One region of the Thermosipho globiformans genome, then DNA from elsewhere that is predicted to be linked to it. Evidence: riboswitches for the same ligand, from Rfam matches in the RefSeq annotation. Region 1 holds a riboswitch; each other region holds the start of a gene.
What was found. Region 1 has a riboswitch for cobalamin ahead of EO083_RS08790 (ATP-grasp domain-containing protein). Riboswitches for the same ligand answer to the same signal wherever they lie in the genome.

Region 1 (2,174 bases):
TTCCATTAATCATTGATACTCCCCCTTATTGCAAATTTAATCATATCGTACATATCATCAAAATAAGCTATGTTATTTTCGTCTAATATTTGTTTGGCTTCTTCTTCATTGGTACCGGTTATTCTGACAAATATAGGAAGATTTTTATTTTCGTTTTTGAATTTTACGATTGCTTTTGCTATTTCGTCGCATTTTGTAATACCACCGAATATATTCATTATGATTTTTTTTACATTTAGTGACTTTAGTAATCTCAATGCTTCTAAAGTTACATTTGAATTTGCACCACCACCAAGATCCAAAAAGTTGGCAGGTTTTCCACCATATAGATTTACTGCATCCATTGTTGCCATAACTATTCCAGCTCCACAACCGATAATGCCAATATCACCATCTAATTTTACGAAATGAAATGGATATGAATCATTTACAAATTCTTGAGCCCATTTTTGTCTAAATAATGCATTGTCATCAAGATGCATTACACAATCAAGCGCGATTAACTTGCCATTTTCATCTTCTGCAAGAGGATTAATTTCAAGAAGGGTCAGGTCTTTTTCAGTAAATAATTTATGTAGCTTAATAACAATATCGTGAAATTTATCGGGAAGCTTTTTATAATCATTTATGCTTAGATTTAAAATATTATTTTTATTATTCTCAATTTCTATACCACCATTTTCTGAAAAAAGTATTTTTATATCTTTTTCTATTCTATCAATATATAAAGAAATGTAATATTCATGTTTAATATTTATTTTTTCTTCAACAAGAATTGCATAAGGTTTTTCTCCTTGAATTTCTTTTTTCAATAATTCAGACGCATTGGTTAAAAATTCGTCTTTTGTGTTTGCAAATAGTATTCCACCTGCTTTCATTCGACTTCCAACAAGGACTTGACTTTTTAATACAGCAGGAAGGAATTTTACTTGTAAATTATCTAAGTTTTTAATGATATAACCTTTTGGTGTTTCAATCCCTGCCTCTTTTAAAATTTTTTTACCAACAAACTCATGGATTTTCACCATCTCACCTCCAAAGTATTGAATAAAAAATTTTTTCTCAATCTTCCCTCGAGATTGAGAAACGCTTTGGAATAAAGGCAGGTCTCCTGGCTTCCGATTCATCCTATTCTCCACGCCTTCCCAGGAATACTTCCCAGTGGCATGTTGTGGATTTCGTCCTCGGTTACAGTGGCGGGGCCGCGCTGGATTTTCACCAGCTTCCCTTTTAAGCCAAATAGGCACCTTTATTCCAAAATAATATTCACTTTTCTAGAAAATTATAACAAAAATTATAATTTTTGTAATCTTTAATTATTTTAAAAAAGGCCAATTAATTGCGTATTATTCTTCGAAAGCAAATTCGTTTTTAATTTTTTTAACGCTCATATTAATTATTGGACTATTGAAAATTGATAGAGCCAGCTTTACTATGTACTGTGATAATATCATGTTAAACAGTACGTTAAGATCGTATGAGCCGAAAAAGGATACTACAACGAAAACTATAGAATCTACAAATTGAGTTATTATCATTGAAAAAGTATTTCTAAAGGTAACATTTCCATAGTTAAATAATTTTTTAGGCAAATTAAAAGCCCAAATATTAGTATATTGTGCTGAAAGATACGCTAAAAAGCTTGCTAATATTATTCGTGGAGTCGAATTAAACACTATTACATAGGCATCGTTTTTATTAAAAATATTTGATGGAGGATAAAATATCACTAAATATGAATATGCAACTAAGATTAGTGAGGCTAAAAATCCAACTTTGATAACCTTTTTGGCCATATTAGCTCCGTAAACTTCAAATATAATATTAGATATACCAAAACTGAGTGGATAAATTAAAACTGATAAAGTGATGACAAATGGGCCAATATTAACTAGTTTTCCTGCTATTATGTTTGAGATGATAATGACGGCGGTAAATAATCCTGTTAAAAGTATTAACCTTTCCTGTGATTTTTCCATGATCAACCTCCTTGTCTATAAATTAACAATTCATTTAGCATCTTATTCTATAACATTGCGTAATAGATTTCAAGTAAAAATAAGGTTAATAACATTAAATATTTATAAATATCAAAGTTTATAATGTTAATATTTTTATAATTCTAAAAAACTGAAAAATGCTCATTTTTCTGGTATAATAAATAATAAAAGGGA
Region 2 (2,174 bases), on a different contig from region 1:
AAGCATTCTTCACTATTTTATTTACATCTTGAAGGGCCATTTATAAATAAAGAGAAGTCTGGTGCTCAGAATAAAGAGTATATCACTGATTTTAATGGAAAAATTATAGATCTTGAAAAAGTAAAAATTATGACAGTTGCACCGGAAATTAAAGGATTTTTTGAACTTTTGAAAATACTAAAAGAAAATAAAGTAGCAGCATCTATAGGGCATTCAAGTGCAACATTTGATATTTTCAAGAAAGCGTATGAGGCTGGAGTAAATAGAATAACGCATTTTCCAAATGCTTTACCACAACTTCATCACAGAGAAATAGGTGTTGTTGGTGGCGTGTTTCTTTATAAACCATTTGTTGAGATTATTCCGGATTTAATACATCTTTCAAAAGATTTCTTAAGACTTGTATATAAATTGCTTGGGCCTGATAGGATAATTCTTGTAACAGATAGTATTTCTGCAACAGGTTTAAAGGATGGATTATATGACCTTGGTGGGTTATTGGTTAAAGTCAAGGATGGCATAGCAAGGCTTGAAGACGGTACGCTTGCTGGGAGTACTTTAAAATTTAGTGATGGGTTGAGAAACTTTAAAAAAGTTACTAATTGTTCATTAAAGGATTTATCAAAAGTATCTTCTTATAACGCTTTAAAGAGCATAGGTATAGATGGTGGAAGAATAAAGGAAGGATATCCTGCAAAATTTGTGCTTTTAAATCAAGATTTGCAGATAATCAAAGTTTATAGCTAGAAGTCTAAGTTGATAAAGGTGAAAATTGGTGGTATAATGCATACAGAAAATTGAATATAATGTTAACACCTTGGGTACCAAAGCGGTTTAAAAGGGAACGCCGGTGAAAGGCCGGGGCTGCCCAGCAACCGTAACCGGGGACGAAATCCACAGGATGCCACTGGGAGTATTTCCTGGGAAGGCGTGGAGAGTAGGTTGATCCGGGAGCCGGGAGACCTGCCTAAGGTGTAGCAATTCCACAAAAGCTAGGGGCTTTTTGTGGAAATTTTTGTTTAGATATATTCAAAAGGGGGGATTTTGTGGATTTAAAACAAAAGGTTATTGATAGGCTAAATAATTTAACAAAACCGGTTAGAAGTCTTGGATATCTAGAAGACATTGCACTAAAGATGGCACTTATTCAAAACAAAGAAATTCCAGAATTGTTTAATAACAAGAGAGTATATGTCTTTGCATCGGATCATGGTGTTGTAGAAAATGGAGTTTCTGCATATCCTAAGGATGTTACTTATCAAATGGTTTTTAACTTTTTAAATGGTGGTGCCGCAATAAATGTCTTTTCAAGACATGTTGGTGCAAAGGTTTATGTAGTTGATGCAGGTGTTGATTATGATTTTCAAGATAACCCTTCCTTGATAAAAATGAAGGTCGGTTACGGTACAAAAGATTTTACGAAAGGCCCTGCAATGAGTAGAGATGAAGCAGAAAAGTGTATTGAATTTGGTAAAAAAATAGCAAGAGAGGCAATAGAGGCAGGAGCAGACCTTCTTGCTGTGGGAGATATGGGGATAGGAAACACCACAACAGCTTCAGCGATTGCTGTTGCATTTGGATACAGTATCGACGATATTATTGATATTGGAACACCACTTGATAGCCAAGGAATTAAAAGGAAAAAAGAGGCAATATTAAGAGCAATTGAAGTTAACAAACCTGATCCAAAAGATCCAATAGATGTTCTTTCAAAGGTTGGAGGATACTGTATAGGTGAAATGGCAGGATTCATACTTGAGGCAGCCCATTCTAAAGTTCCTGTCGTAATTGATGGTTTTCCTACCACTTCAGCATTTTTAATTTCCTATTATCTAGACAAAGATGTTATAAATTATGCATTTAGTGGGCATAAATCCTATGTGAAAGGACACAAAGTTATATTGGATTCTTTAAATCTGCGTCCTATTCTTGATCTTGATATGAGACTTGGAGAAGGAACAGGAGCGGTTCTTTCAATGCCAATTATAGAGGCAGCTATAAAGATGATAAGGGAGATGGCTACCTTTGATTCGGCCAATGTTTCAAAGGGAATCGACCAGAATTTGGAGGATGTAAAATGAAGGGTATATTATTGATTGCTCATGGTAGTAGAGTTCAAGAGACAAAAGAGGTTGCATACGGATATTTTGAAGACTTACAAAAAAAATACAAAA
Region 3 (2,174 bases), on a different contig from region 1:
CGTTGAATTAATACCAGTTGATAGCGAACATTCTGCAATTTTTCAGATATTTGATGAAAATGTGGTAAAGATATTAATAACTGCATCTGGCGGTGCAGTAAGAGATAAAGAAAATATAGATGATTTATCAGTCGAAGATATATTAAATCACCCTGTTTGGAGTATGGGTAAAAAAATAACCGTAGATTCTTCAACAATGGTAAATAAAGCATTTGAAGTAATTGAAGCTTTCGAACTCTTTGAATTGGAAAATATTGAAGTAAAAATACATCCTACCGGAACAGTTCATGGAGCTGTATTTTTAAAAGATGGAACTGTAAAGATTCATTTTGGATTCCCAGACATGAAAATTCCAATTTCTTATTCACTAAGTTATCCGAATAGATTATACGAAAATAAAAACTGGCCAAATTTTGAAAGTAAAAATTTTATATTTGAAGATGTAAATCCATCAAAATACCCGGCATTTTTCTACGGAAAAAATGTAATTAAAGATCTTGCAAAAAGAATAGCCTTTAATGCAGCTGACGAAATAGCTGTAGAAAAATTCCTAAATGGGCAAATAAAATTTTCAAAAATAGCTGATATAGTTATAAACACATGCGAAAAAATAGATGGAAATATAAATGATTTTAAAGAAATCTTTGAAATAGACAAAATTGCAAGACAAATTGCAAAAGAACAATATTAGTGTTATAATCTATTTACAGGCAACTTAATATTTTCCCTTTCAAATAAGGGAAGCCGGTGAAAGTCCGGCACGGGGACGCCACCGTAACCGGGGACGAAATCCACAAAATGCCACTGGGATATTTCCTGGGAAGGCGTGGAGAGTAGGATGATCCGGAAGTCGGGATACCTTATTTGAAAGGAAAGCAATCCACCTTTGCGGTCCCTAAGGGTGGGCGTTTTTCTTTAAAATATTATATAGGAGGGATAAAGGATGAAAAGATGGGTTATTTTCTTAAGTGTCTTGTTAACTACATTTATATTTGCACTATCTATTGTTGATGATGCTGGAAGATTGGTAAACTTTGATAAAATACCGGAAAGAATAGTTTCTGCTGCTCCAAGTTCCACAAAATTTCTTGTAAAACTTGGTCTTGGAGAAAATATAGTTGGTGTTACAGATTGGGATTCTTTTAATGCTGAAAAAATTGGAAATATGGTACCGCTAAACATAGAAAAAATTATTTCATTAAATCCTGACATTGTAATCACTTTCGGGGGCTTTCAACTTCCAGAAGTTCAAAAGTTAGAAAAATTCGGTATTAAGGCACTTGTTTTAAATCCAACAACACTAAATGACGTTGCAAGAGATGTAATGCTCCTTGGAAATGTATTTGGTAAAGAACAAATAGCATCTGAAATTGCAAATAAAATAAAACAAACAATTTCAGAATATGGTGCAAAAAGCTCAAAAGTACCTCTTGAAAAAAGGCCAAAAGTCTTTTTCACAATAACGGTTCCAAATAATGAAACAAAAGATCTCTGGACTGCAGGAACTGGCTCTTACGTAAATGAATTGATTACATATGCAGGTGGGGTAAATATCTGTGCTCCTTATTCTGGAAATAATGGATGGTTCTCTGTAAATTGGGAATTTTTAACATACAATGATCCTGATATAATAATTGTTGCATCATACATTAGTCCAGATGAAACCATAAAGCAAATAAAATCGCATGAAATATTTAAAAATCTTAAGGCAGTTAAAAACGACAAAGTATTTGTTATTGATGGTAACGACATAAGCTCAATATCCCCAGATATAGTCAAATACCTTGAAATTTTCTATAATTTCTTTTATGGAGGAAAATAATGACTAAAATAAACATTTATAAGGCTGGAAGGATCATCCTTCCAGTCTTGTTCTTCTTAGTAATCCTTATAAACCTTTCTATAGGAACTGTGAAAGTTCCAATTTCTCAAATTTTTAATCCTGAAAATGAGCAAATAAAATTCCTCATATGGAACGTTAGATTCCCAAGAATATTAATGAGCCTTATAGCTGGTTCAGGTCTTGCGCTTGTTGGAAATATCTATCAAACAATAATGAAAAATCCACTTGTTGATCCATATCTAATTGGTACATCTTCAGGAGCTGGTTTTGGTGCTGTTTTAGCACTCTATGTTGCTGTGTCATTGAACAGAACTGTCAGTGTTAACGTATT
Region 4 (2,174 bases), on a different contig from region 1:
CGGAATTTCAAACAAAAAAGGAATAAACCAAGAATGTGCATTCCTGTCATTGAACCCATATTTTCCAATTAATTTCCCCGAAGAATACACTTTAATATACGAACATTCAACATATGGAAAATACACATACTCATATCCATTTGGAATTTTAAATTCTAAATTAATAGTTTTCCTAGAATTTAACACTAATGAAATAGGAAGTTTTATTCCATTCTCTGCTTCTTCAATTTTTACTCCTTTTGGATGTGAAAAATAATAAAACAACATTGGAAATAATAAAAAAATCAAAAAAGCAATTAAAAAATATTTTAGATAAAATTTAACCATTTATACGCCTCCTATACCCACGTATAATTTTATCATAAAAAAAGCTGAAAATTCGACAAAAAAATTTCAGATTTATATAACAATCTTTAATATTGAGATTCTTCAAAAATTCACATTTTTCAGCAAAGAACAAATCAAAAAATCATATTTTTACAAGATTCAACAATTTTACAGTGTTTGACATAAAAAGAAAGATAGAATATAATTTTAATGTATCGGGGTGTAGCGCAGTTGGCTAGCGCGCTTGCATGGGGCGCAAGAGGTCGCTGGTTCAAGTCCAGTCACCCCGACCAAAAGGCCGGGTAATCCGGCCTTTTATAGTATATAATATAGAAAACCATCATAGGTTAAGGGAACGCCGGTGAAAGGCCGGGGCTGCCCAGCAACCGTAACCGGGGACGAAATCCACAGAATGCCACTGGGAGTATTTCCTGGGAAGGCGTGGAGAGTAGGTTGATCCGGGAGCCGGGAGACCTGCCTATGATGAAAGTTACTTCCCGAATGCTAGGGCATTTCGGGGAAATTTTTGTTTTTATTAAGGTGAAAATATGAAAGGATGCTACTTACTATTAATTGAATTGCCAATAGATACCAAAATAAAAAAATGGAATCTAAAAAAAGGTACTTACGTATATGTGGGCTCTGCTATGAACAATCTTGAAAAAAGAGTATCTAGGCACTTGTCCAAAAATAAAAAGTTACACTGGCATATCGATTATCTTCTTGATAAATCAAGCGTAAAATCAGTTATAATGGTTTCTTCAAATACAAAATGTGAGGAAAAGATTTCACTCTACATGTCTCAATTTTTTACAGGTCCTAAAGGGTTTGGCAGTTCCGATTTAAGAGTGCAGACTAATCTATATTATATAGATAATTTTAATAAATTTTCAAAAATACTTTCTAACATACTCAAGGGGGAATTAAAATGAATGAGGCAGGGTATCTTGAAGAACTTGCTAATAAACTTTTTAAAATAAAAAAGCAAACTCCATTGCCTATGTTCAAGGACAAAAGAGTTTATGTTTTTGCTGCAGATCATGGAGTAGTACAAAACGGAGTTTCCGCATATCCTAAAAACGTCACCTACCAAATGGTTTTAAATTATTTTAAAGGTGGTGCAGGCATAAATGTCTTTGCAAGGCATATGGGACTTAAATTTTTTGTGGTGGACAGTGGTGTAGATTATGATTTTGAAGATAATCCTTCATTGGTAAAAATGAAAGTAGGATATGGTACAAAAGATTTTTCAAAGGGACCTGCAATGACAAGAGAAGAAGCAATTAGGTGTATTGAATATGGAATGAAAGTTGCAAAAAAAGCTATAAAGCAAGGTGCTGATTTACTTGTAATAGGTGATAAAGGTATCGGTAATACAACAACAGCAACAGCAATATTTGCTGCATTTGGTTTTGATGTGGATAAAATAACCGATATTGGAACACCTATACCTCCTTCTTCCGTAATAAAGAAAAGAAATATTGTAAAAAAAGCTTTGAAAATAAATAGACCAAACCCAAATGATCCAATTGATGTTCTCTCAAAGGTTGGCGGATACTGCATAGGACAAATGGCAGGTTTTATCTTAGAAGCTTTTAAAAATAAAGTCCCTGTGGTTGTAGACGGATTTCCAACAACCGCTGGATTTTACCTAGCGTATAAGATAAATGAAAAAGTTTTAGATTACGCCTTTTTCGGACATTTATCAAAAGTAAAAGGGCATAAAATCATTTTAGATAGCCTAGGCGTAAGACCTATTTTAGATCTTGATATGAGACTTGGCGAAGGAACTGGAGCAGCTTTATCTGTTTATTTAATAGAAGCTGCTATAAAATACTTTAACTTTA

Region 2: another riboswitch for cobalamin. It lies ahead of cobT (nicotinate-nucleotide--dimethylbenzimidazole phosphoribosyltransferase); the one in region 1 lies ahead of EO083_RS08790 (ATP-grasp domain-containing protein).
Region 3: another riboswitch for cobalamin. It lies ahead of EO083_RS04390 (ABC transporter substrate-binding protein); the one in region 1 lies ahead of EO083_RS08790 (ATP-grasp domain-containing protein).
Region 4: another riboswitch for cobalamin. It lies ahead of EO083_RS06205 (GIY-YIG nuclease family protein); the one in region 1 lies ahead of EO083_RS08790 (ATP-grasp domain-containing protein).

The regions. Positions count from the first base shown of each region.
Region 1 covers NZ_BHXD01000014.1:31,965-34,138, reverse strand. The annotation lists gene EO083_RS10120 (hypothetical protein) at 1-13, opposite strand, end outside; gene EO083_RS08790 (ATP-grasp domain-containing protein) at 6-1,025, opposite strand; cobalamin riboswitch at 1,085-1,266, opposite strand; gene EO083_RS08785 (queuosine precursor transporter) at 1,347-1,979, opposite strand.
Region 2 covers NZ_BHXD01000007.1:32,121-34,294, reverse strand. The annotation lists gene nagA (N-acetylglucosamine-6-phosphate deacetylase) at 1-747, shown strand, start outside; cobalamin riboswitch at 803-985, shown strand; gene cobT (nicotinate-nucleotide--dimethylbenzimidazole phosphoribosyltransferase) at 1,047-2,081, shown strand; gene EO083_RS06085 (sirohydrochlorin chelatase) at 2,078-2,174, shown strand, end outside.
Region 3 covers NZ_BHXD01000004.1:54,113-56,286, reverse strand. The annotation lists gene EO083_RS04395 (1-deoxy-D-xylulose-5-phosphate reductoisomerase) at 1-691, shown strand, start outside; cobalamin riboswitch at 716-881, shown strand; gene EO083_RS04390 (ABC transporter substrate-binding protein) at 944-1,822, shown strand; gene EO083_RS04385 (FecCD family ABC transporter permease) at 1,822-2,174, shown strand, end outside.
Region 4 covers NZ_BHXD01000007.1:60,305-62,478, forward strand. The annotation lists gene EO083_RS06195 (GGDEF domain-containing protein) at 1-327, opposite strand, end outside; tRNA gene EO083_RS06200 (tRNA-Pro) at 544-620, shown strand; cobalamin riboswitch at 655-823, shown strand; gene EO083_RS06205 (GIY-YIG nuclease family protein) at 876-1,259, shown strand; gene cobT (nicotinate-nucleotide--dimethylbenzimidazole phosphoribosyltransferase) at 1,256-2,174, shown strand, end outside.